One region of the Faecalibacterium prausnitzii genome, then DNA from elsewhere that is predicted to be linked to it. Evidence: predicted binding sites of a transcription regulator. Region 1 holds the regulator's gene; each other region holds the start of a gene.

Region 1 (7,646 bases):
GTAGGGGCCGATGATGCCTTTTTGTTCCATCTCGTCCATGATGCGGGCGGCGCGGGCATAGCCAAGCTTGCACCGGCGCTGGAGCAGGCTGGTGGATGCCTGACCGGCATCAATGACCACCTCGACGGCCTGCTTGAGCATCGGGTCGCTGCCGGTCTCCTCGTCGGCATCGGCAGAGGACGCGCCTTTTTTGCCGTCCAGGATGGCGTGTTTTTCCATGGCCTCGATCATGGCCTCGTCGTACTGGACCGTCGCGCTCTGCTTGATGAAGTCCAGCACACGGCTGATCTCCTCATCCCGCACGAAGGTGCCCTGGATGCGGATGGGCTTGGGGGCACCGACCGGCATGAAGAGCATATCGCCCATGCCCAGCAGCTTTTCGGCACCGGCACCATCCAGGATGGTGCGGCTGTCCACCTGGCTGGACACCGCGAACGCGATGCGGCTGGGGATGTTGGCCTTGATCAGGCCGGTGATGACGTCCACGCTGGGGCGCTGGGTCGCGACGATGAGGTGCATACCGGCCGCACGGGCCTTCTGGGCGATGCGGCAGATGGAGTCCTCGACGTCCTTGCCCACGACCATCATCAGGTCGGCCAGCTCATCAATGATGATGGCGATGTAGGGCATCTTTTCCAGCATGGGGTCGGTGGCGGCCAGCTTGTTGAAGGACTTGATGTCGCGGACGTTGTTCTCCGCAAACAGGTGATACCGGCGCTCCATCTCCTGCACGGCGCTGCTCAGAGCGCCTGCCGCCTTTTTCGGCTCGGTGATGACCGGCATCAGCAGGTGAGGGATGCCGTTGTACTCGGCCAGCTCGACCACCTTGGGGTCGATGAGGATGAGCTTGACGTCCTCCGGGCTGGACCGGAACAGCAGGCTCATGATGATGCTGTTGACACAGACGGATTTGCCGCTGCCGGTGCTGCCTGCAATGAGCAGGTGGGGCATCTTGCACAGGTCGGCCACCTGGGCTACACCGGCGATGTCCTTGCCCAGTGCGATGCCGAGGGGCGAGGTCATCCGCAGGAAGGCCTGGCTCTCGAAGACACTGCGGATATAGACCGGCGTCTTTTTGTGGTTGGGCACCTCGATGCCCACGGCGGGCTTGCCGGGGATGGGGGCCTCCATGCGGACGTCAGCGACGGCCAGGTTCAGTGCGATGTCGTCTGCCAGCGAGGTGATGCGGCTGATCTTGACGCCCGCCATGGGCTGGACTTCATACCGCGTGACCGACGGGCCGCGGGAGATGTCCAGCACACGGGTGCGGACGCCGAAACTTTCCAGCGTGTCCACGAGCTTCTGCGCGTTGGCCTTCAGCTCGTCCTGTGCGTTGGGGTCGCTCTCCTCCGGGGCCTTTTCGAACAGGTCGATGCCGGGGTACTGGTACTGATAGCTCTCCTCAGGCTCCGGCTCCTCGGCCGGGGCGGTGGCTGCCTGCTGCTCGCCGACGGCGGGCTTTTCCATGGCAGCGGCTACCAGCGTGTTGATGTCTTTTTCCTCCACCGGCTCGCTGGTGATGCTGATCCAGCCGTCCTCGTCCGGGGCAGAGCGCATGGCCATCACGTTGTCGGCCATGACCCGCACCGGCACAGAGGGCTCGTCGGTGGTGGGCAGGGTCGGTGTCTGGAAAGCTCCGCTGCCGTCGAACGCAGGAGCTTCGGCGGGGCCTTCGTCCACCGGCTGGGCCGGGATGCCGGGCGTTACCACCGGGGCCGGTGCTTCGGGGGCCGCTGGGGCTTCCGGTTTTGCAAAGAAGTCCTCAGCCGCCGTCTCAATGGCATCGGGCACCACCGGCTTCACGATGGGCCGGGGCGCAGGCTTGTGGAGCGGGTCCTGCCCGAAGGTGCCGCCGGGCCCGACGATGAAGGGCTCGATGGGCTCACTGCCGCCCTCGACCACGGGGGTGCTGTCCGGCCCAAGGTCGATGTCAAACGAGGCGCGGGGATGGGGCGTGCCCACCTGCACCGGCGTAAAGGCCGGGGCCTCCTGCGGCTCTGCCGGGGCAGGCGCGGGGGAGGGGGCAGGTGCTTCGTAGCCGAGGGAGTCGTCCACCGGTTCGGGCACGGCTTCGCCCTCCAGCTCTTTGGTCACCTTGTGGCCCCAGCTGAAAATACCGGACAGCCAGCCCGGAGCCGCAAAGCCGTCTTCCTCGTCCTCTTCGCCGCAAAGGTCCGGCTCGTCTCCGTCTTCCAGCGCGGCCGCTTCCTCCTCGGCCTGGCGGGCGGCCTGCCGCTCGGCGCGGCGGGCTGCATTCTGCTCGTAGACGGCCACGCCCTTTTCGTGGGCGCTGCCGCCCAGTTCACATATCCACTGCCACAGTTCGGCAGGGGTGATATCAAAAATGTACAGGCTGGCACAGAGCGCCAGCACCACCATCACGAGATTTGCCGCCGGACGCCCGCAGAGCAGCAGCAGATTGCCGCCCAGCAGGGCACCGATGGCACCGCCGCCCAGCCAGGCATGGACGCCGTTCTGATAGCACTCCGCTACCATGCGGGCCGCCGGGATGTCGGCGGGGATCTCGGAAAAGACGATGACGGTGCCGCTGGCAAACACCAGCCCCAACATCAGCTTGAACATCTGGCCGATGAGGTCTTCGCCCCGTGTGTAGAGGATGGCCAGATAGCAGATCGCTGCGCCCAGCACGAAGCTGCCGCAGCCGAACAGGCCGAACAATACCTCGTGCAGGGCCTTCCAGACCGAGCTGCCTTCCACAAAGGCCAGCACGATGAGCAGCAGGCCCGCAAACAGGGTGCCCAGCCCTGCGGGCATCCGCTCCTGTGCCCGGCTCTTTCTCCGCGCAGGTGCGCGTCTTGCGGTCGTTTTTCGTTTTTTCTTTGCCATCTTTCGTTGCAACCCTGTCTCTTTCTCCCATAGTATTCGATTCTTTCATTTTATCACGACCTATGGAAAATAGCAACGAAAACCCGCTCAGCGTTCGATCTCCCGATACAGCCACGCCAGCGCATCCGAGATGCCGCCCAGCTCGTCGATGAGCTTTTCGCGCACGGCCCGGCGGCCGTCCAGCATGGTGCCCACATCCATGACCAGCTCGCCGGTGCGGAGCATCAGCTCGGTGTAGCGCTTTTCCGAGATGCCGCTGTGCGCCGCCACGAAGCCGGTGATCCGCTCCTGCATCTGTTCGAACCACCGCATCGTCTGCGGCACACCCAGGATCATCCCGGAGTGCCGCACCGGGTGGACGGTCATGGTGGCTGTGGGCACGATGAAGCTCCGCCGGGCGCTGACGGCCAGCGGGATGCCGATGGAGTGTCCGCCGCCCAGCACCACGGCGGCGCTGGGCTTGGAGATGCTGGCGATCAGCTCCGCCAGCGCCAGCCCGGCCTCTACATCGCCGCCCACGGTGTTCAGGATGACCAGCAGGCCCTCCACCGCCGGGTCCTCCTGCACGGCCACCAGCTGCGGGATGACATGCTCATATTTGGTGGTCTTCTGCCCCTGAGGCGCTTCCACATGGCCCTCGATCTGCCCCACCACGGTCAGGCAGTGGATGGCGTGGGGGCCTTTGGTGCGGTAGACGCTGCCCAGATCCTCGATCTGCTCTTTTTCCAGCCGCTGCTCTTCCACCGGGGTGTTTTTTTCGTTCTGCTCTGCCATAAGCCCCTCCTGCTCTGTTTTTTTTCAGGGTTCCCGGCGGGTCAAATGATTATGCGGCGGTTAAGATTTCTTAACTTTTGAAAAAATTGCTCCATTTTATTTGACATTCTCCACATCCGCTGTATACTTTAGATAATGAATAAGATTGACAAAGATGTATCATTATTGTGCAAAACTCTTTGAATCTGCCGGAGCGCCACGGTAGGCGCAGAGGACCGGCATCGAATGGATGAAAGGAGAACCACCTATGAACACCCCTGGTAAAGCATCTCTGCCGGTGATCAAACGCCTGCCCAAGTACTACCGCTTTCTGCGGACCTTGAAGAACGACGGCATCACCAGCATCTCTTCCCGCGAACTGGCCGCCCAGATGGGCACCACGGCCTCTCAGGTCCGGCAGGACTTCAACTGCATCGGCGATGTGAACGGCCGTCAGGGCATCGGCTACTCGGTCGAAAACCTGCTCTCTATTCTGGAGAATCTGTTGTTCGGCAACGGCGACCGCCTGTCCACCATCCTCATCGGCTGCGGCCGTCTGGGCAAGGCCGTCAGCCGGTTCATCACCACCGATACCAACGGCTACAAGCTCATTGCCGCCTTCGACAACTCGTCGGACGAAGTGGGCAGGGAGATCAACGGCATCCAGATCCTCCACATCGACCAGCTGGAGAGCTTCTGCGCCGAGCACAAGCCCGAAGTGGCGGTTCTCTGTGTGCCCCGCAGCGGTGCCGAAGAGCTGAGCGGCCGTCTGGTCAGCCTGGGCATCAAAGGCTTCTGGAACTTCTCCCACTACGACCTGTCCGTCCCGTATCCGGAAGTCGTGGTCGAGAACGTCCACCTGGGCGACAGCCTGATGAGCCTGGGCTACCGCCTGCGCAATCAGGACTGAGGTTCCGGTTTCGTCGTTGTTACTATATAGTATAATATGATAAAGCAACCTTCCCATCACAGCGAAGCCCGCTCGCTTCCCATCGTTTGGGCTTTGCTCATTCCGTAGAAAGCTGACCGGCTTGCCAATGGCTCTCCCTTTGGGAGAGCTGGCATCGCGCAGCGATGGCTGAGAGGGTTGCTTTTTATGAGGAGACCTTCATGGCAAAGCTATATTTCCGTTACGGCGCAATGAACAGCGGCAAGAGCACGGCCCTGATGCAGGTGGCGCACAACTACGAGGAGCAGGGGATGCAGGTGCTCATCCTGAAGCCGCAGGTGGACACCAAGGGCGGCGGTGAACTGGTCAGCCGCCTGGGGGTGCGGCGCAAAGCCGACCTGCTCATCCCGCCGGAGGCGGATATCTTCGAGGCCGTCCGCGCCGCCAGCCAGACCCAGAAGCTGGCCTGCGTCCTCTGCGACGAGAGCCAGTTCTTTACCCCGGCACAGGCTGAGCAGCTGTTCATGGTCACGGTAGACCTGAATATCCCGGTCATCTGCTACGGTCTGCGGTCGGACTTCTCGCTCAAGGGGTTCCCCGGCTCCACCCGCCTGCTGGAGCTGGCTCACACCATCGAGGAGATGAAGACCATCTGCACCTGCGGCCGCAAGGCCACCTGCAACTGCCGCAAAGTCAACGGTGAGTTCGTCTTTGAGGGCGAACAGGTCGCCATCGACCTGGAAAACGACGTGCAGTACGTCAGCATGTGCCCCCAATGCTACTTCCGCGAGCGCCGCGCCTTCTACGCCCGCCGGGCCGCGAAATAAAAAAGCGGAGCTTTTCCCGGAAGAAGCATTGCACTGCGTTCATTTTGCAGCCGTGTTCCCCAAAAAACCAGAAAAAATTTTTTCAGCGCTGCCCCGCCGGGCAGCGCTTTTTTCTGCCCGGAACAGACCGTCTCCGACAGGGTGATATATCAGTTGTATCCAACTTCGCGCGTTTATTGCACTATTGATATATCAGTTGGCAAATCTCTGGAATCGTCAACGATTTCACATTTTGTGTACAACAAAACCACGCGAATTTCCCGATGGGTTACAAAAATATTGCAATTTTAGGATGTTTCTCCGACTCCTTGCTCCAATTTCTATGCAATCTGTTGAAGTATACATGTTGCACAGTTTTTTCGCTCAAGTTTATTCATTTCGGCAAGGACGTCAAAACCGCGCCAAACACGAGCGCAATATTTGTTCGTTTTTTGCGCGCTTCTCTTCAATTTACATCTTTCTTTTTGCGGGATATTTTGTTATCATAATTGTATACAACGAGCCTTTTGCAGATAAGGCCGATGAGCAGATGTTTTCTATTTATTAGGAGGAGAACAAACAATGAGCAAGGCAATTTCTCGTCGCGATTTCCTGAAGGTCACCGGCGCTGTGGGCGCAGCTGGCCTGCTGGCTGCCTGTGGCGGCAGCTCCAACTCCACCGCAGCTTCCACCGCTTCTTCCGCAGCAGCAGCTTCCGTGGCTGGCCTGAGCAGCGATCCCGTCACCCTGACCATGAGCTGGTGGGGCGGCGAGTCTCGTCACAACGCTTACCAGGAGGCCCTGAAGGCTTTCTCTGCTGAGCACAGCAACGTCACCGTCAACCCCACCTTCGCTGCATGGTCCGGCTGGGAGGACACCATGTCCACCAAGTTTGCCGGCGGCGTGGCTGAGGATGTCTGCCAGATCAACTGGAACTGGCTGTACAACTACTCTGCAAACGGCCAGACCTTCATCGACCTGAACAGCGTCACCGATTACCTGGATATGTCCCAGTGGGATGACGCCAAGCTGGCAGCCTGCAACGTTGCCAATGCACAGCAGTGTGTGCCTGTCGCTATGACCGGCCGTATCTTCTTCTGGAACATGACCACCTTTAATAAGGCTGGCATCACCGAGGTCCCCAAGACTCTGGACGACCTGATGAACGCAGGCAAGGCATTCCAGGAGAAGCTGGGCGATGACTACTATCCTCTGCACCTGGGCGCATATGACCGTATGATCCTGATGGTCTTCTACCTTGAGTCCAAGTACGGCAAGGATTGGGCAGACCCCACCACCTCTACCCTGAACTACACCGCTGACGAGATTGCCGAGGGCATCGACTTCATCAAGAGCCTGGTCGATGGCCACGTCATCATGAGCCTGCCCACCTACTACGGCTCCAACGGCGACAACGCTGCACACCAGTCCAATGAGTGGATCACCGGCAAGATGGCTGGTATCTTCGAGTGGGATTCCTCCGCTACCAAGTATCAGGACGCTCTGGACGAGGAGAACAAGCCCGGCTTCACCGTCGGCGAGGAGATCAAGTTCGGCGATTACAACGGCGGCTTCTCCAAGGTCTCCATGGGTCTGGCCATCACCAAGACCTGCGAGCATCCCGCTGAGGCTGCTATGCTGATCAACTTCCTGCTGAACGAGAAGGAAGGCGCTGAGATCATGGGTTCTGAGTGCGGCCTGCCCGCTTCCAAGGCTGGCCTGGAGGCTGCACAGGCTGCTGGCAAGATCAAGGAGCTGGTCGCTGAGGCAAACGGCAAGGTCATGGCCTTCGTCGGCTTCCAGCTGGACCCCCTGTTCGAGGCAAACGACCTGAAGGCAAACGGCACCGGTATCTATCAGGAAGTCTTCGACACCGTGGACTACGACAACGCTTCCGGCGCTGATGTCGTTGATACCCTGCTGGACGGCATGTCCGCTGTTGGTTACACCGTCTGATCGCTTCAGACTCTGACCTGAGTTCTACATACGAGGGGCATCGACCGCTCGGCCGATGCCCCTTTTTCTCAGGCACAGGTTACAAATCTCTGACAAGTCTGTTTCCAAAGTGTGACGCGCGGTATGCCATGCGTTGGAAAATCACCCACAAAAGGAGGATTCCCGGATGAAAGAAAGTAATGCGCCCTCTCTGGGGCGTACCCCGGCCCAGAAGTTCTTCGATAAGTGGCAGGGTCTGATCTATCTGATCCCCTGGATCATCGGTTTCGTCGTCTTCAAGGCGATCCCGTTTGGTCAGTCGCTGTACTACAGCTTCACCGATATGAACTTCTTCAACGGCATCCATGAGTACGGCGTGATGAACTACGTCACCGCCTTCTCCGATGCCAAGATCA
Region 2 (7,646 bases), 1.2 Mb from region 1:
ACCCAGCAGTCATCCTCTTCCTTTGCAATGGTCTGCTGGCCCTGTGCATCGGTGCCAGCACCCGGCTCGGTCAGGCCGAATGCACCCAACCACTCGCCGCTGCACAGCTTGGGCAGATACTTTGCCTTCTGCTCCGGGGTACCGTTCTCATAAATGGGAGCAGCACACAGGCTGGTGTGAGCAGAGACGATGACACCGGTGGTGCCGCAGACCTTGCTCAGCTCTTCCACTGCCATGACGTAGGACAGCACGTCGCCGCCTGCACCGCCGACAGAGGTGGGGAAGTAAATACCCATCATGCCCAGCTTGCCCATCTTTTCGACGGTCTCTTTGGGGAAGTACTCTTCTGCATCAACTTTCTTAGCCAGAGGCTTGACTTCGTTTTCAGCAAACTCGCGGTACATTTTCTGCACCATCTGCTGCTGCTTGGACAGAGTAAAATCCATCGCTATATCCTCCTAACGGGTCTAGTTTTTCATAGGCCGGGCGCTTGTCGTGGCGAACCCGGTTTGCAAACAAATTCCTCCCGGCCGCTTTCCCCGCAGCCGGGAGAAATGTTTTCAGAAATTACAGCTGGTCGACCGGGGTCTTGGTGCGGTCTGCGTTGTAAACGTAGAAGCCCTTGCCGGTCTTGCAGCCCAGGTTGCCGCCGCGAACCATCTTACGGATCAGCGGGCAGGCACGATACTTGCTGTCGCCGGTCTCGTGGTACAGGACGTCCATGATGGCCAGGCAGATGTCCAAGCCGATGAAGTCGCCCAGCTCCAGGGGTCCCATGGGGTGGTTTGCACCCAGCTTCATAGCAGTGTCGATGCCAGCGATGTCGGAAACGCCCTCCATCTTGATGAAGGCTGCTTCGTTGATCATGGGGATCAGGATGCGGTTGACGACGAAGCCTGCTGCCTCGTTGACCTGAACGGGGTTCTTGCCGATGGCGACCGAGATCTCCTTGATCTTCTCAACGGTCTCAGCAGGAGTGTTGCAGCCTGCGATGACCTCGATCAGCTTCATGCGGTCGGCGGGGTTGAAGAAGTGCATGCCGACCAGCGGGCGGCTCAGGCCCTTGCCGATCTCGGTGATGGACAGAGAAGAAGTGTTGGAAGCAAAGATGCACTCCGGCTTGCAGATCTTGTCCAGCTCACCAAAGGTGGTCTGCTTGACCTTCATGTCCTCGAATGCAGCCTCGACGACCAGGTCGCAGTCTGCACACAGGTCTTCCTTCAGGCCCGGCGTGATAGCGGCGACGATCGCGTCCGCCTTCTCCTGGGGGATCTTGCCCTTTGCGACCAGCTTGTCATAGCCAGCCTTGATCTTTGCCAGGCCCTTCTCGGCCCACTCCTGCTTGATGTCGCACAGAGCAACGCTGTTGCCCTCGACCTGAGCGAATGCCTTTGCAATGCCCTGGCCCATCGTGCCAGCGCCAATAACACCGATCTTCATAGGATATCTCTCCTTTATTCATATCCCCCTGCTCCCCGGTTCCCTCTCCGGTAGGAACCAGGATGCAGAAGGGTTCAGATTACAAATTCAAATGTACTTCTCAGTTGTTAGTGAAAACAGCCTTGGGCTTCGGTTTCTCACGGGACAGGAAGCAAGCCATGCCTTCCTTCTGGTCGTGGGTCTCGAAGCAGTCGCCGAACAGCTTTTCCTCGACCTCGACCGCCTTCTCAATGGGCAGGCTGATGCCGTCGTCGATGGCCTTCTTGCAGTTGCGCACTGCAATGGGGGCGTTCTTTGCGATCTTGTTGGCCAGCTTCAGGACGTTCTCCATCAGCTCAGCCTGGGGATACACGGCATTGACCAGACCGATGCGGTAAGCCTCATCGGCCTTGATGTTCAGGGCCGAATAGACCAGCTGCTTTGCCATGCCCATGCCGACGAGACGTGCCAGACGCTGGGTGCCGCCGAAGCCCGGCGTGATGCCCAGACCGACTTCCGGCTGGCCGAAGACGGCGTTGTCCGAACAGATGCGGATGTCGCAGCTCATGGCCAGCTCATTGCCGCCGCCCAGTGCGAAGCCGTTGACGGCTGCAATCACAGGGATGGGGAAATGCTCGATCATCAGGAAAACATCATTGCCCAGCTTGCCGAAGGCCTCGCCCTCTGCCTTGGTCATGGTGCTCATGGAACCGATGTCTGCACCGGCCACGAAGCTCTTGTCGCCTTCGCCGGTCAGAACGATGCAGCGGATGGCGTCCTGATCGACAGCCTCAAACGCTGCCTTCAGGTCTGCCAGAACTTCAGGGTTCAGTGCGTTCAGTGCCTTGGGGCGGTCGATGGTGATGATCTCGACAGCACCCTGCACTTCGGTTTTAACAAATGCCATTGTGAAGACCTCCATTCAAAGTCTTATTCTTCGTTTCAGAACAGCCCCGCGCAGGAGAAGTCCGCCTGCGCGGGCGATCCTGATATCTGGAGTGCCTCCAGCGTTTAGTCCATTTCGACGATGGTAGCGCAGCCCATGCCGCCGCCGATGCACAGGGTAGCCAGACCCTTGTGGGCACCACGGTGCTTCATTGCATACAGCAGGGTGACCAGGATACGAGCGCCGGAAGCGCCGACCGGGTGGCCCAGAGCGATTGCGCCGCCGTTGACGTTGACCTTGTTCATATCAAAGTTCAGAGCCTGGCTGACGGCCACAGACTGTGCTGCGAAGGCCTCGTTTGCCTCGATCAGGTCCATATCGGCAACGGACAGGCCGGTCTTTGTCATGACCTTCTTGGTTGCAGCGATGGGGCCCAGACCCATGACTTCGGGCTCAACACCAGCCAGAGCACCAGCGACCCAGGTTGCCAGCGGGGTGACGCCCAGCTCCTTGGCCTTCTCCTCGCTCATCACGACCAGAGCAGCAGCGCCGTCGTTGATGGCGGAAGAGTTGCCGGCGGTCACGATGCCGTCCTTGGTGAAGGCGGGCTTCAGGGTGCCCAGCTTCTCGATCGGGGTCAGACGGGGGCCTTCATCGGTATCGAACACGGTGTCGCCCTTCTTGCCCTTGATGACAACGGGAACGATCTCGTCCTTGAAGGCGCCGTCCTTGATGGCCTTGTCTGCCTTGACCTGGCTGTTGTAAGAGAACTCATCCAGCTGCTCGCGGGTGATGGGGTTGTAGCCGTACTTCTTCTGATAGGTCTCGTTGGTGCAGACGTTCTCAGCGGTCATGCCCATGTGCTTGTTGAAGCCGGTGGCATCCCACAGAGCATCGTTGACCATGGTATCGACCAGCTCGCTCTTGCCCATGGGAGCGCCCATGCGGTAGCCGTAGCGGCCCTTCATCATAGCGAAGGGAGCCATGTCCATGTTCTCCATGCCGCCTGCAACGACGATGTCGGCATCGCCAGCCTCGATCATCTGCGCAGCCATGTTGACGCAGTTCAGACCGGAGCCGCAGACCACGTTGACGGTGACAGCGGGGGTCTCGATGGGCAGGCCTGCCTTCAGGGAAGCCTGACGCGCGACGTTCTGGCCCAGACCAGCCTGAATGACGCAGCCCATGTAAACATGATCGACCTGCTCCGGTGCGACGTGTGCGCGCTCCAGTGCCTCCTTGATGACGATGGAGCCCAGCTCAGCAGCGGGGACGTTGGCAAGAGTGCCGCCGAACTTACCGATGGCGGTACGGCATGCAGATGCGATAACAACTTTCTTCATGTTAATAGCCTCCTGATTTGTGTGTATATTGGTGGGTTTTAGGAACCAATTTTATAGAAACGCCAGCGGCGTTTGCACATAAGAAACGGATTCAGGGCTGCTCCCCTTTCGCCCGGAGCGCGGCCATCTTCTGTTCGACGGCGGCTTCCACATTGGGCGTGACGAACTTGGAGATATTGCTGCCGTAGCGGGCAGCCTCTTTCACGATCGTCGAGGAAAGGTAGCTCCATTTGATGCTGGTCGCCAGGAACATCGTCTCAATGCCGGGCATCAGTGCATGGTTCGTCTGCGCCAGCTGGATCTCGTTTTCGAAATCCGTGACCGCCCGCAGACCCCGCACCATGACCGAAGCGCGGCGCTTTTTGGCAAACTCCACGGTCAGGCCGTCAAAGCTCTCCACCGTGACGTTCGGGATGTCCTTGCAGCACTCCTGCAGCAGGGCCACCCGCTCTTCTACGGTGAACAGAGGGTGCTTGGCGCTGTTGATGAGCACGGCGACGATCAGGTGATCGTTGATCTTTGCGGCACGCTTGATGATGTCCAGGTGCCCTTTGGTGACCGGATCGAACGATCCGGGATAAACTGCTGTTGCCATCGTGTCCTCCTTGATGCGCGCTGGTATGAAAAGCGCGCTCGGTCCTGCCATGATAGCACTTTCCAGTTCGGGTTGCAAGACGTTGTTTGCGGCGCCGCGTCTCATCGCTATTTTTTTAACGATTCATGACGCACTGCTCCACACCGCCCTGCTACGCTATAAGTAAACCACATCGTCAAAATTTTATCAAGTCTTTTTTCAAAAAATTTTGTTTCTATCAGACCAAAGAATCCAGTTGAATCGCTAAGAATTTTAGTCATATTGCCATCCAGCCACTTTTTTGCCCCGATTTGCTCCGAAAGTATTGATTCCTTCCTTTGTTAATGTTATAACTAAGTTATCGGGTTGTAAGAATTTACAATTCCTTTATGTTATTATAGGAGAGGATGGTTTATAATGGATTATACGGAACTGTATGCGCAGAAAAAGATGACTGCCGATCAGGCCGCTGCTTTGGTCAAGAGCGGCGATTGGGTGGACTACGGCTGGGCTGTGAACACCCCGGTGGCAGTCGATGCTGCCATTGCAAAGCGTCTGCCGGAGCTGGAGAACGTCAATTTCCGCGGCGGCATCCTGATGTGGGTGCCGGAGATCTTCCAGATCGACGACCCGGCTGCCCACATGACCTGGAACAGCTGGCACATGGGCGGCATTGAGCGCAAGGCCATTGCGCAGGGCTTCTCCTTCTACTCCCCCATCCGTTATTCGGAGCTGCCCCGTTACTACCGCGACAGCAAGGACCCCGTGGATGTGGCAGTGTTCCAGGTCACGCCCATGGACGAGCATGGCTACTTCAATTTCGGCCCCTGTGCTTCTCATCTGGGTGCCGTCTGCGAAAAGGCCAAAAAGATCATCGTCGAGGTCAACACCAACATGCCCCGCTGCCTGGGTGGCACCGAGAACTGGGTGCACATCTCCCAGGTGGCCGGTGTCGTGGAGGGCACCAACCCGCCGATGGGTCAGATGGCTGCCCCCGGTGCGGCCACTGAGGTGGACCTCGCCGTGGCGAACCTCATCGTCCCGCAGATCCCGAACGGTGCCTGCCTGCAGCTGGGCATCGGCGGAATGCCCAACGCCATCGGCAACCTGATCGCGCAGAGCGACCTGAAGGATCTGGGCGTCCATACTGAAATGTACGTCGATGCCTTTGTGGACATCGCCAAAGCCGGCAAGATCACCGGCCGCCACAAGAATCTGGACAAGGGCCGTCAGGTCTACGCCTTCGGTGCCGGCACCCAGAAGATGTACGATTACCTCGACAACAACCCGGAGTGCATGGCAGCCCCCGTGGAGTACACCAACGACATCCGCAGCATTTCGGCCATCGACAACTTCATCTCCATCAACAATGCTGTCGATATCGACCTGTTCGGTCAGGTCAACGCCGAGAGTGCCGGTGTCAAGCACATCTCCGGTGCAGGCGGTCAGCTGGACTTCGTTCTGGGCGCATACCTTTCCAACGGCGGCAAGAGCTTCATCTGCCTGTCCTCTACCTTTATGAATAAGAAGACCGGCAAAGTCGAGAGCCGCATCCGCCCCACGCTGGAGACCGGCAGCATCATCACCGATACCCGTGCCAATATCCACTATCTGTGCACCGAGTACGGCTGTGTGAACCTGAAGGGCCTGACCAGCTGGGAAAAGGCCGAAGCCTTGATCAGTGTTGCACACCCCGATTTCCGGGATGAACTGATCGCCGAAGCTGAAAAACTGCACATCTGGCGCAGGAGCAACAAGCGCTAAACAATGCTGCGGGCGTTCCTGCTGCCCGCGGCAGGAATGGAGTCTACGGAAACATGATGGACAAAAAGCCACACATCAAACCTTACCTGTATGGGATGCTCGCGGGATTCGGTGCCATATCATTGAGCATCCTGTTCTTCTTCCTGATCTACCGCTTTCAGGGCTTCGGGGATGCGATCTCGAAGCTGACGGGAATCCTGATGCCGTTCATCTACGGCGCGGTCATCGCCTATCTGCTCAAGCCGGTGTGCAACTGCGTGGAGAATTTTCTCCGCCGCCTTTTGCCCGAAAAGATGGGAACTGCGGCCAACATGCTGGCGGTCACCATCTCGCTGCTGTTCGGCATCCTGGTGGTGTATGCGCTGATCATGATGATCGTGCCGCAGCTCATCACCAGCGTGACGACGCTGTACTACACGGCGCGGAACAACCTGAACGACTTCGTGGACTGGGCTTCCCATCAGGAGATCATCGCCAGCAACCAGAAGCTGCTGGATTTCATCGAGACGTCCTATGACAACCTGCAGGACACGCTGGACAACCTCGTCCGGACGAAGCTGGTCCCCTCCATGCAGAGCCTCCTGAGCGGTGCAGCGCTGGGCGTGATGAGCTTCGTGACCTTCCTGAAGAACATCGTCATCGGCCTCATCGTTTCGGTGTATCTGCTGGCCAGCCGGAAGAAATTCGGGCAGCAGGGCAAGCTCATCCTTTATAGTCTGGTCAAGCCCCGTTGGGCCAACCTCATCATGGAGGAGATCCGTTACGCTGACCGGATGTTCGGCGGCTTCATCAACGGTAAGATTTTGGATTCCGCCATCATCGGGGTGCTGTGCTACATCGCCTGCCTCATCTTCAAGTTTCCCAGTGCGCTGCTGGTCTCGGTCATCATCGGTGTGACCAACGTCATCCCCTTCTTCGGGCCTTTCATCGGTGCCATCCCGGCCACCTTGCTCATCCTCATCCAGAACCCCATCAAGGCGCTCTGGTTCGTCCTGTTCGTTCTGGTTTTGCAGCAGGTGGACGGCAACATCATCGGGCCGAAGATCCTGGGCAACACCACCGGCCTTTCCAGCTTCTGGGTGCTGTTCGCCATCCTGCTGTTCGGCGGCCTGTGGGGTTTTGTGGGCATGATCATCGGTGTGCCGCTCTTCGCGGTCATCTACGATGTGCTCAAGAAATTCGTCTTCCACGGCCTGCGCCGCAATGAGGAGATGGAACTGGTCACGACCTACCACGACAACTTCGGCGACCCCGACGACGAATAAGTTCCGTCATCTATATCGAATGTCCCGGCCCTGTCTCCTGCGGGAGATGGGGCCATTTTATCGCGCAAAAAACCTCCCGCTTCCCGGCGCTGTTGCAGCGCTCCGGAAAGCGGGAGGTTTTGGTTCAGGACGGCTGCACTCGATGCAGACCCAGCGCTTCTGTGTGCTTACTGCTGGCCGGGCTTCCAGTCCTTATAATTCTCATAGCGGCTCTCGCGGATCTTGGTGTGAGACCAGATCTCGTCGGCCATGGGCTGCCAGTTGTCAGCGTAGGCCTTGCACTTATCGCACAGGTGGTCCACCGTCTCCGGGCTCTGGAGGTCGGTGCTGTGGGCACCGGTCTCGTGGACCATCTTCCGCAGCAGTTCGGGGTTCTCCAGCATGGGGCAGGGACG
Region 3 (7,646 bases), 1.4 Mb from region 1:
ACACCAAGACCAACACCGTCGTCGTGCTCGTCACCGTGGCGATCGCTGCCGTTGTCATGATCGCGCTGGATGCCATTTTCGGCGGCATCCTGGGCCTGATCATCGGCGCATGAACATCTTGAAACGGAGGTTTGAAAAATGGAAGATCAGTCCAATGAAGCCCTCTGGTATGTAGTCCATACCTATTCCGGTTACGAGAATAAGGTTGCAACGGACCTGCAGACCATGGTCGAGAACCGCCGTCTGCAAGACCTGATCTGTGACATCAAGGTCCCCACCGAGATGGTCCCTGAGATCAAGGACGGCAAGGAGCGTATGGTGGAGCACAAGCTGTTCCCCGGTTACGTTCTGGTCAAGATGGTCATGAACGACGATACCTGGTATGTGGTGCGCAACACGCGCGGCTGCACCGGTTTCGTCGGCCCCGCATCCAAGCCCGTCCCGCTCTCCGCTGAGGAGGTCGAGAAGATGGGCGTCGAGAAGGCAGCTCCGCTGACCGTCGATTTCAAAGTCGGCGACACCGTGCAGATCACTGCCGGCCCCCTGGAAGGCTTTATGGGCCTTGTGGAGGGCATCGACACCGAGAGCTTCAAAGTCAAGCTCAAGGTCAACATGTTTGGCCGCGAGACGCCCGCTGAGGTGGACATCGCGCAGGTCGAGCTGCCGTAACCAACCGGCATCCGTTTACCAAGGTAAGACCGCAGTGCGGTTCTTATAGAGCGTGTGCACCGCGCACATGCTCGTGGGAGGCGCCTACACGGCGCCGCAACTCACCACAGATTTTTGGAGGTGCATTTATCATGGCACAGAAAGTTACTGGCTACATTAAGCTGCAGATCGAGGCCGGCAAGGCGACTCCGGCTCCCCCTGTTGGCCCTGCTCTGGGTCAGAAGGGCGTCAACATCATGGCCTTCACCAAGGAGTTCAACGAGCGTACCAAGAACCAGATGGGTTATGTCATCCCCGTCGTCATCACCGTTTACGCTGACCGCTCCTTCAGCTTCATCACCAAGACTCCTCCGGCAGCCGTTCTGATCAAGAAGGCCGCTGGCATCAACACCGCTTCCGGCAAGCCCAACAAGGAAAAGGTTGCTTCTCTGACCGCTGCTCAGGTGGAAGAGATCGCGAAGACCAAGATGCCCGACCTGAACGCTGCTTCTCTGGAAGCTGCATGCAGCATGGTCCGTGGCACCTGCCGCTCCATGGGCGTCACCGTCGAGGGCTGAGACAACAACAGTGGGAGGGCATAAAACTGCCCGCATGACCACATAGGAGGATATACAATGAAACATGGCAAGCACTATGTCGATGCTGCGAAGCAGATCGATTTTTCTAAGCTGTATGATATGAACGAGGCTCTGGAGCTGGCTTGCAAGACCGCTTCTGCCAAGTTCGACGAGACCGTTGAGCTGCACGTCCGCCTGGGCGTTGACGGCCGCCACGCTGACCAGCAGGTCCGCGGCGCTGTCGTTCTGCCCAACGGCACCGGCAAGACCGTCCGCGTCTGCGCCATCGCAAAGGGCGCTGCTGCCGCTGCTGCTGAGGCAGCTGGCGCTGACATCGTTGGTGATGATGAGCTGATCGCCCGCATCGCTGGCGGCTTCATGGACTTCGACGTTGTTGTCACCACCCCCGACATGATGGGCCGCGTCGGCCGTCTCGGTAAGGTGCTGGGCCCCCGCGGCCTGATGCCCAACCCCAAGGCTGGTACTGTTGCTCCCGATCTGGGCAAGGCAGTCACCGAGGCCAAGGCTGGTAAGATCGAGTATCGTCTGGACAAGCAGAACATCATCCATGTCCCCGTGGGCAAGGCTTCCTTCGGTGCAGAGAAGCTGTACACCAACCTGGATACCGTCATGAGCGCCATTGCAAAGGCAAAGCCTGCTGCTGCAAAGGGCACTTATTTCAAGAGCGCTACCATCGCCACCACCATGGGCCCTGGCATCCGTCTCAACACCCTGAAGTACGGTGTCTAATTTGAAGAAATAAAACCTCTCAGTCTGCGCTTTGGCGCAGCCAGCTTCCCTATTATGGGAGCCAAAGAGAGGAAAATAAAAAATCTTCAAAAAAGCACTTGACAACACCGCGCGTTTGCGGTAAAATAATCATGCTGTTTTTGAGACAGCAGGTGCTGGAACCCAGCGTAAGGCTAAGCCGCCTGCCGAGAAACGCGCATAATGTTGTTTTATGCCTCTTTCTCGGACACAGTGCGGGAAAGAGGCTTTTTTGATCTCTGAGTTTCAGTGTTCGATACAAGTTTTTGAAACGAGGTGAAACCGAATGCCCAGTGCAAAGATTCTTTCTGAGAAGCAGGCTTATGTCGCTGATCTGAAGGCAAAGTTTGAGAGTGCGGTTTCCGGCTGCGTCGTCGCTTACGGCGGCATTAACGTCGAGAACGACACCAAGCTCCGTAAGGAGCTGCGTGAGGCAGGCGTCGATTATATGGTCGTGAAGAACACCATGCTGCGTCTGGCTGTTAAGGGTACCTCTCTGGAGGGCCTGGCTGAGCAGTTCAAGGGCGATACCGCTATCGCTTTTGCTCACGAGGAAGATCCCATGTCCGCTGCCCGCATCCTGTGCAAGTATCAGGATGGCGATAAGTCCAAGAAGTTCGTCGTCAAGGCTGGCTTCATGGAAGGCAAGGTCATGGACGCTGCCGAGACCAACGCCATCGCAAAGCTGCCCAACCGCGAAGGCATGCTGTCCATGTTTGCAGGCGCCCTCACCAGCACTCTGTCTGGTCTGGCTGTTGCAATGCAGGCTTATGCCGACAAGCAGGAAGAGCCCGCTGCTTAATTGCTGCGTGACTGCTGCTTAACGATCTGAAATCAACAAACACAAAACCATTTATATTGGAGGGTTATTACCATGGCTTCTGAGAAGATTACTGCCATCATCGACTCCGTCAAGGAGCTGTCCGTCCTGGAGCTGAAGGAACTGATCGACGCTTACTGCGAAGAGTTCGGTGTTTCCGCTGTTGCTGCTGCTGCTCCCGCTGCTGCTGGCGCTGCTGCTGCCGCTGAGGAAGAGAAGACCGAGTTCGACGTCATCCTGGCTGAGGCTGGCGCTACCAAGATGCAGGTCATCAAGCTGGTCAAGGAGATCACCGGTCTGGGCCTGAAGGAGGCTAAGGCTATCGTTGACGGCGCTCCCAAGGCTGTCAAGGAGAAGGCTTCCAAGGCTGAGGCTGAGGACATCAAGAAGAAGCTGGAAGAGGCTGGCGCTAAGGTCGAGATCAAGTAATTTGATCCCCCTGAACGTTCTTTCTTGAATTTCGATTCTTGAAATGAAGGCACTCTCGTCGAAAGGCGAGGGTGCCTTTTTTGTTGTTTCCTCTTGACAGATGAAATACAACATGATATGATTTTGATATCAGATAGAAACACTTCCAGACCCGATAAGGAGGGATCTTACATGGAAGAGAAGATCTTGCAAACGAAGAAGAACGGAATGACGATGCTGCTGCTGACCTTGCTCGGCTATGTTGCGGCCATCATCGTGTTCGTGCTGGGTGGGATACTGCTCACGACAGAACATAACGTGCCGGGCGTGATTTTGTTGGTGCTGAGCATCGTCTATGGCATCGTCGGCATTTTCCTGCTCTGCGGCCTGAAGGTGCTGAAGCCGGAGGAAGCATTGGTGCTGACCCTCTTCGGTGATTACATCGGCACCCTGAAAGGGGAGGGCTTCTATTGGGTGAATCCCTTCTGCACCTCCGTCAACCCCGCCGCAGGCACAGTGCTGAGCCAGAGCGGCGATGTCCAGAAGATGCCCGTTGTGCAGGCGAGCCGGGAGCAGGATGGCAAAAAGATCTCCCTCAAGATCATGACCCTGAACAACTCCCGCCAGAAGATCAACGATTGCCTGGGCAACCCGGTGGAGATCGGCATTGCCGTCATCTGGCGCGTGACCGATACCGCGAAAGCCGTCTTCAACGTGGACAACTACAAAGAGTACCTGTCCCTTCAGTGCGACAGCGCCCTGCGCAACGTCGTGCGGGTCTACCCCTATGATGTGGCCCCCAATGTGGACACCACCGGTGACGGTATCGCCGACGAAGGCAGCCTGCGCGGTTCGTCCGAGGTCGTGGCCAAGCGCATCCAGGACGAGATCCAGAAAAATGTGACCGAGGCCGGCATCGAGATCATCGAAGCTCGCATCACCTATCTGGCTTACGCGCCGGAAATCGCAGCCGTCATGCTGCAGCGCCAGCAGGCCAGCGCCATCATCGACGCCCGTAAGATGATCGTGGACGGTGCCGTCGGCATGGTGGAAATGGCACTGGAACGCCTGAATGAAAACAAGGTGGTCGAGCTCGACGATGAGCGCAAGGCAGCAATGGTCTCCAACCTGCTGGTCGTGCTCTGCGGCAACCGTGACGCTCAGCCCATTGTGAACAGCGGCAGCCTCTACTGATGGCAGCAGAACCCAAAAAGCAGATCCCGCTCCGCCTGAACGCGAAGCTCTACGAAGCCCTTGCCGCGTGGGCTGAAGATGATTTCCGCTCGGTGAACGGACAGATCGAGTATCTGCTCACCGAGTGTGTGCGTCAACGGAAGAAGAATGGCAAGTATGTCTCAGATGAGATCGACCTGCCGCCGGAACTGGATCTCAAATAAGAGAAGGGAACCTTTGGAAAAAATGCTTTTCAGAGGTTCTTTTTTTCATGAAAAAGGGGAGTTGCTCCGCCTTTCAGTCAAAATAGACACATTTCCACCGGGATACGGGGAAAGTTTGTTAATAAATTATCTATTGCCTGTCCTTGCAAACCACACAGTTTTTGTTTATAATAGAAGTGTACGGGGAGGCAAGCCCCGATAACGAGTGAAATTCGATTCCGATGAAAAGAATTTGAGAGGAGTTTATTACCATGGGTTTAGGTAAGAAGACGATCGACGACGAGAATTACTGCGGCAAGAAGGTTCTGGTCCGCTGCGACTTCAACGTCCCGATGAAGGACGGCGTCATCACCAACGAGAACCGCATCAACGCAGCTCTGCCCACCATCCAGAAGCTGCTCAATGATGGCGCAAAGGTCATCCTGTGCAGCCACCTGGGCAAGCCCAAGAACGGCCCTGAGGCAAAGTTCAGCCTGGCTCCCGTTGCAGCTGCCCTGAGCGCAAAGCTGGGCAAGACCGTTGTGTTCGCAGACGACGACAACGTCGTGGGCGAGAACGCAAAGGCTGCTGTGGCTGCCATGAACAACGGCGACGTTGTCCTGCTCCAGAACACCCGTTTCCGCAAGGAAGAGACCAAGAACATGCCGGAGTTCTCCGAGGAGCTGGCTTCTCTGGCGGACGCATACGTGGATGACGCTTTCGGCAGCTGCCATCGCGCACACTGCTCCACCGCTGGTGTCACCGACTACGTCAAGGATACCGCTGTCGGTTACCTGATGGAGAAGGAGATCAAGTACTTGGGCAATGCCGTCAACGACCCGGAGCGTCCCTTCACCGCCATCCTGGGCGGCGCAAAGGTCGCCGATAAGCTGAACGTCATCTCCAACCTGCTGGAGAAGGTCGATACCCTGATCATCGGCGGCGGCATGGCTTATACCTTCGTCAAGGCACAGGGCTACGAAGTCGGCAAGAGCCTGTGCGATGACTCCAAGCTGGACTACTGCAAGGAGATGATGGCAAAGGCTCAGGAGAAGGGCGTCAAGCTGCTCCTGCCCGTCGATGCCGTCTGCATCAAGGACTTCCCCGATCCCATCGACGCACCCGTCGAGACCACCGTTGTGCCCGTGACCGCAATGCCTGCCGATATGGAAGGCTGCGACATCGGCCCGGAGAGCACCAAGCTGTTTGCTGAGGCCGTCAAGGCTTCCAAGACCGTTGTCTGGAACGGCCCCATGGGCGTCTTCGAGAACCCGACTCTGGCAGCAGGCACCCTGGCTGTGGCACAGGCTATGGCTGAGAGCGGCGCTACCACCGTCATCGGCGGCGGCGACAGCGCAGCAGCAGTCCAGCAGATGGGTCTGGGCGATAAGATGACCCACATCTCCACCGGCGGCGGCGCTTCTCTGGAGTATCTGGAGGGCAAGGAGCTGCCCGGCATCGCTGTCATCCAGAACGCATAATTCGCGCTCGCAACAGCAGGATCGAGGTGCGGCGGCATGGCGCCGCCGCACCTTTTTTGGTACGTAGGTAAATAGAAGGAGATAGAGATCATGGATAAGGCAAAGCGTAAGGCAATCATTGCAGGCAACTGGAAGATGAACAAGACCGCTTCGGAAGCAGCCAAGCTGGTGGACGAGCTGATCCCTGCCGTCAAGGATGCTTCCTGCGAGGTCGTCATCTGCACTCCGTTCACCGATCTGGTGACGGCTGTGGAAAAGACCAAGGGCACCAACATCCATGTCGGTGCTGAGAACGTCCACTTCGAGAAGTCCGGTGCGTTCACCGGTGAGATCAGCGCAGAGATGCTGGTGGATCTGGGCGTGGAGTACGTCATCGTCGGCCACTCCGAGCGCCGCCAGTACTTCGCAGAGACCGATCAGACCGTCAACAAGCGCGCTCTGGCTGCGCTGAACGCGGGCCTGAAGGTCATCATCTGCGTGGGCGAGAGCCTGGAGCAGCGCGAAGAGGGCGTGACCGAGGAGCTGGTCCGGATGCAGACCAAGATCGCTCTGCGCGATGTCACCGCAGAGCAGATGGCCAACGTCGTCATCGCGTATGAGCCCATCTGGGCCATCGGCACCGGCAAGACCGCTACGGCAGACCAGGCAGAGGAAGTCTGCGGCCAGATCCGCAAGGTCATCGGCGAGGTCTACGGCGAGGCCGTGGCCGAGGCGACCACTGTGCAGTATGGCGGCAGCATGAACGCAAAGAATTGCGAAGAGCTGCTGAGCAAGAAGGACGTCGATGGCGGCCTGATCGGCGGCGCATCCCTGAAGGCTCCGGATTTTGCAGTCATCGTCAACGCTGCGACCAAGGGCTGAGAAAGAGAGCTTCCCCGCATCGCACACTGCCTTTTGCAAATCACCCCAGCGCCCGGCCGCGCCGTTTGCAAGCGCTGAAGCCGGGCGCTTTTTAGTTCAAAATCAAAGGAGATACCATTTATGTCCAAGAAACCCGTAATGCTCTGCATCATGGACGGCTTTGGCTGGACCCCCAACGAGACCTATGGCAACGCTGTGGCTGCCGCAAACAAGCCGTTTATCGACTCTCTGATGGCAAAGTACCCCATGACCACCATCGACGCTTCCGGCATGGCAGTCGGCCTGCCCGACGGCCAGATGGGCAACTCTGAGGTCGGCCACACCAACATGGGCGCAGGCCGCATCGTTTATCAGCAGCTGACCCTCATCACCAAGTCCATCCAGGACGGCGAGATGCTCAAGAACCCGGTCCTCGTCAAGAACATGAAAGCTGCCATCGACGCAGGGAAGGCCATCCACCTGATGGGCCTGGTCGGCACCGGCGGCGTCCACAGCCACGCTGACCACTGGTTCGGTGTGCTGGAAATGGCCAAGCACATGGGTGCCAAGGAGGTCTATCTCCACTGCATCACCGACGGCCGTGATACCGACCCGCACTCCGGCAAGGGCTTCCTGGCCGACCTGCAGGCCAAGCTCGACGCGCTGGGCATCGGCAAGATCGCCAGCGTCTCCGGCCGTTACTACGCCATGGACCGCGACAACAACT

What was found. Region 1 encodes Rex, which represses fermentation and respiration genes when NADH is low (regulators of the CRP and FNR family bind a similar motif). Its sites were predicted from a motif close to ATTGTTAANNNNTTAACAAT; they were not measured.
Region 2: coaD (pantetheine-phosphate adenylyltransferase) is a predicted target of Rex. The motif match lies at 4,415-4,434, and genes of this name have one in related genera.
Region 3: I5P96_RS10005 (phosphoglycerate kinase) is a predicted target of Rex. The motif match lies at 4,734-4,753, and genes of this name have one in related genera.

What each region holds. Positions count from the first base shown of each region.
Region 1 is NZ_CP065377.1:484,590-492,235, forward strand. Features, by position in the region: gene I5P96_RS02425 (DNA translocase FtsK) at 1-2,847, opposite strand, end outside; gene I5P96_RS02430 (ClpP family protease) at 2,935-3,621, opposite strand; gene I5P96_RS02435 (redox-sensing transcriptional repressor Rex) at 3,869-4,510, shown strand; gene I5P96_RS02440 (thymidine kinase) at 4,711-5,316, shown strand; gene I5P96_RS02445 (ABC transporter substrate-binding protein) at 5,878-7,251, shown strand; gene I5P96_RS02450 (carbohydrate ABC transporter permease) at 7,418-7,646, shown strand, end outside.
Region 2 is NZ_CP065377.1:1,659,429-1,667,074, forward strand. Features, by position in the region: gene I5P96_RS08390 (acyl-CoA dehydrogenase) at 1-446, opposite strand, end outside; gene I5P96_RS08395 (3-hydroxyacyl-CoA dehydrogenase family protein) at 568-1,440, opposite strand; gene I5P96_RS08400 (enoyl-CoA hydratase-related protein) at 1,541-2,326, opposite strand; gene I5P96_RS08405 (acetyl-CoA C-acetyltransferase) at 2,431-3,648, opposite strand; gene coaD (pantetheine-phosphate adenylyltransferase) at 3,740-4,243, opposite strand; gene I5P96_RS08415 (butyryl-CoA:acetate CoA-transferase) at 4,640-5,986, shown strand; gene I5P96_RS08420 (AI-2E family transporter) at 6,040-7,251, shown strand; gene I5P96_RS08425 (radical SAM protein) at 7,419-7,646, opposite strand, start outside.
Region 3 is NZ_CP065377.1:2,029,767-2,037,412, reverse strand. Features, by position in the region: gene secE (preprotein translocase subunit SecE) at 1-113, shown strand, start outside; gene nusG (transcription termination/antitermination protein NusG) at 139-669, shown strand; gene rplK (50S ribosomal protein L11) at 801-1,226, shown strand; gene rplA (50S ribosomal protein L1) at 1,284-1,976, shown strand; ribosomal protein L10 leader region at 2,098-2,237, shown strand; gene rplJ (50S ribosomal protein L10) at 2,281-2,796, shown strand; gene rplL (50S ribosomal protein L7/L12) at 2,869-3,243, shown strand; gene I5P96_RS10015 (SPFH domain-containing protein) at 3,415-4,416, shown strand; gene I5P96_RS10010 (PTS ascorbate transporter subunit IIC) at 4,416-4,619, shown strand; gene I5P96_RS10005 (phosphoglycerate kinase) at 4,871-6,079, shown strand; gene tpiA (triose-phosphate isomerase) at 6,170-6,940, shown strand; gene gpmI (2,3-bisphosphoglycerate-independent phosphoglycerate mutase) at 7,061-7,646, shown strand, end outside.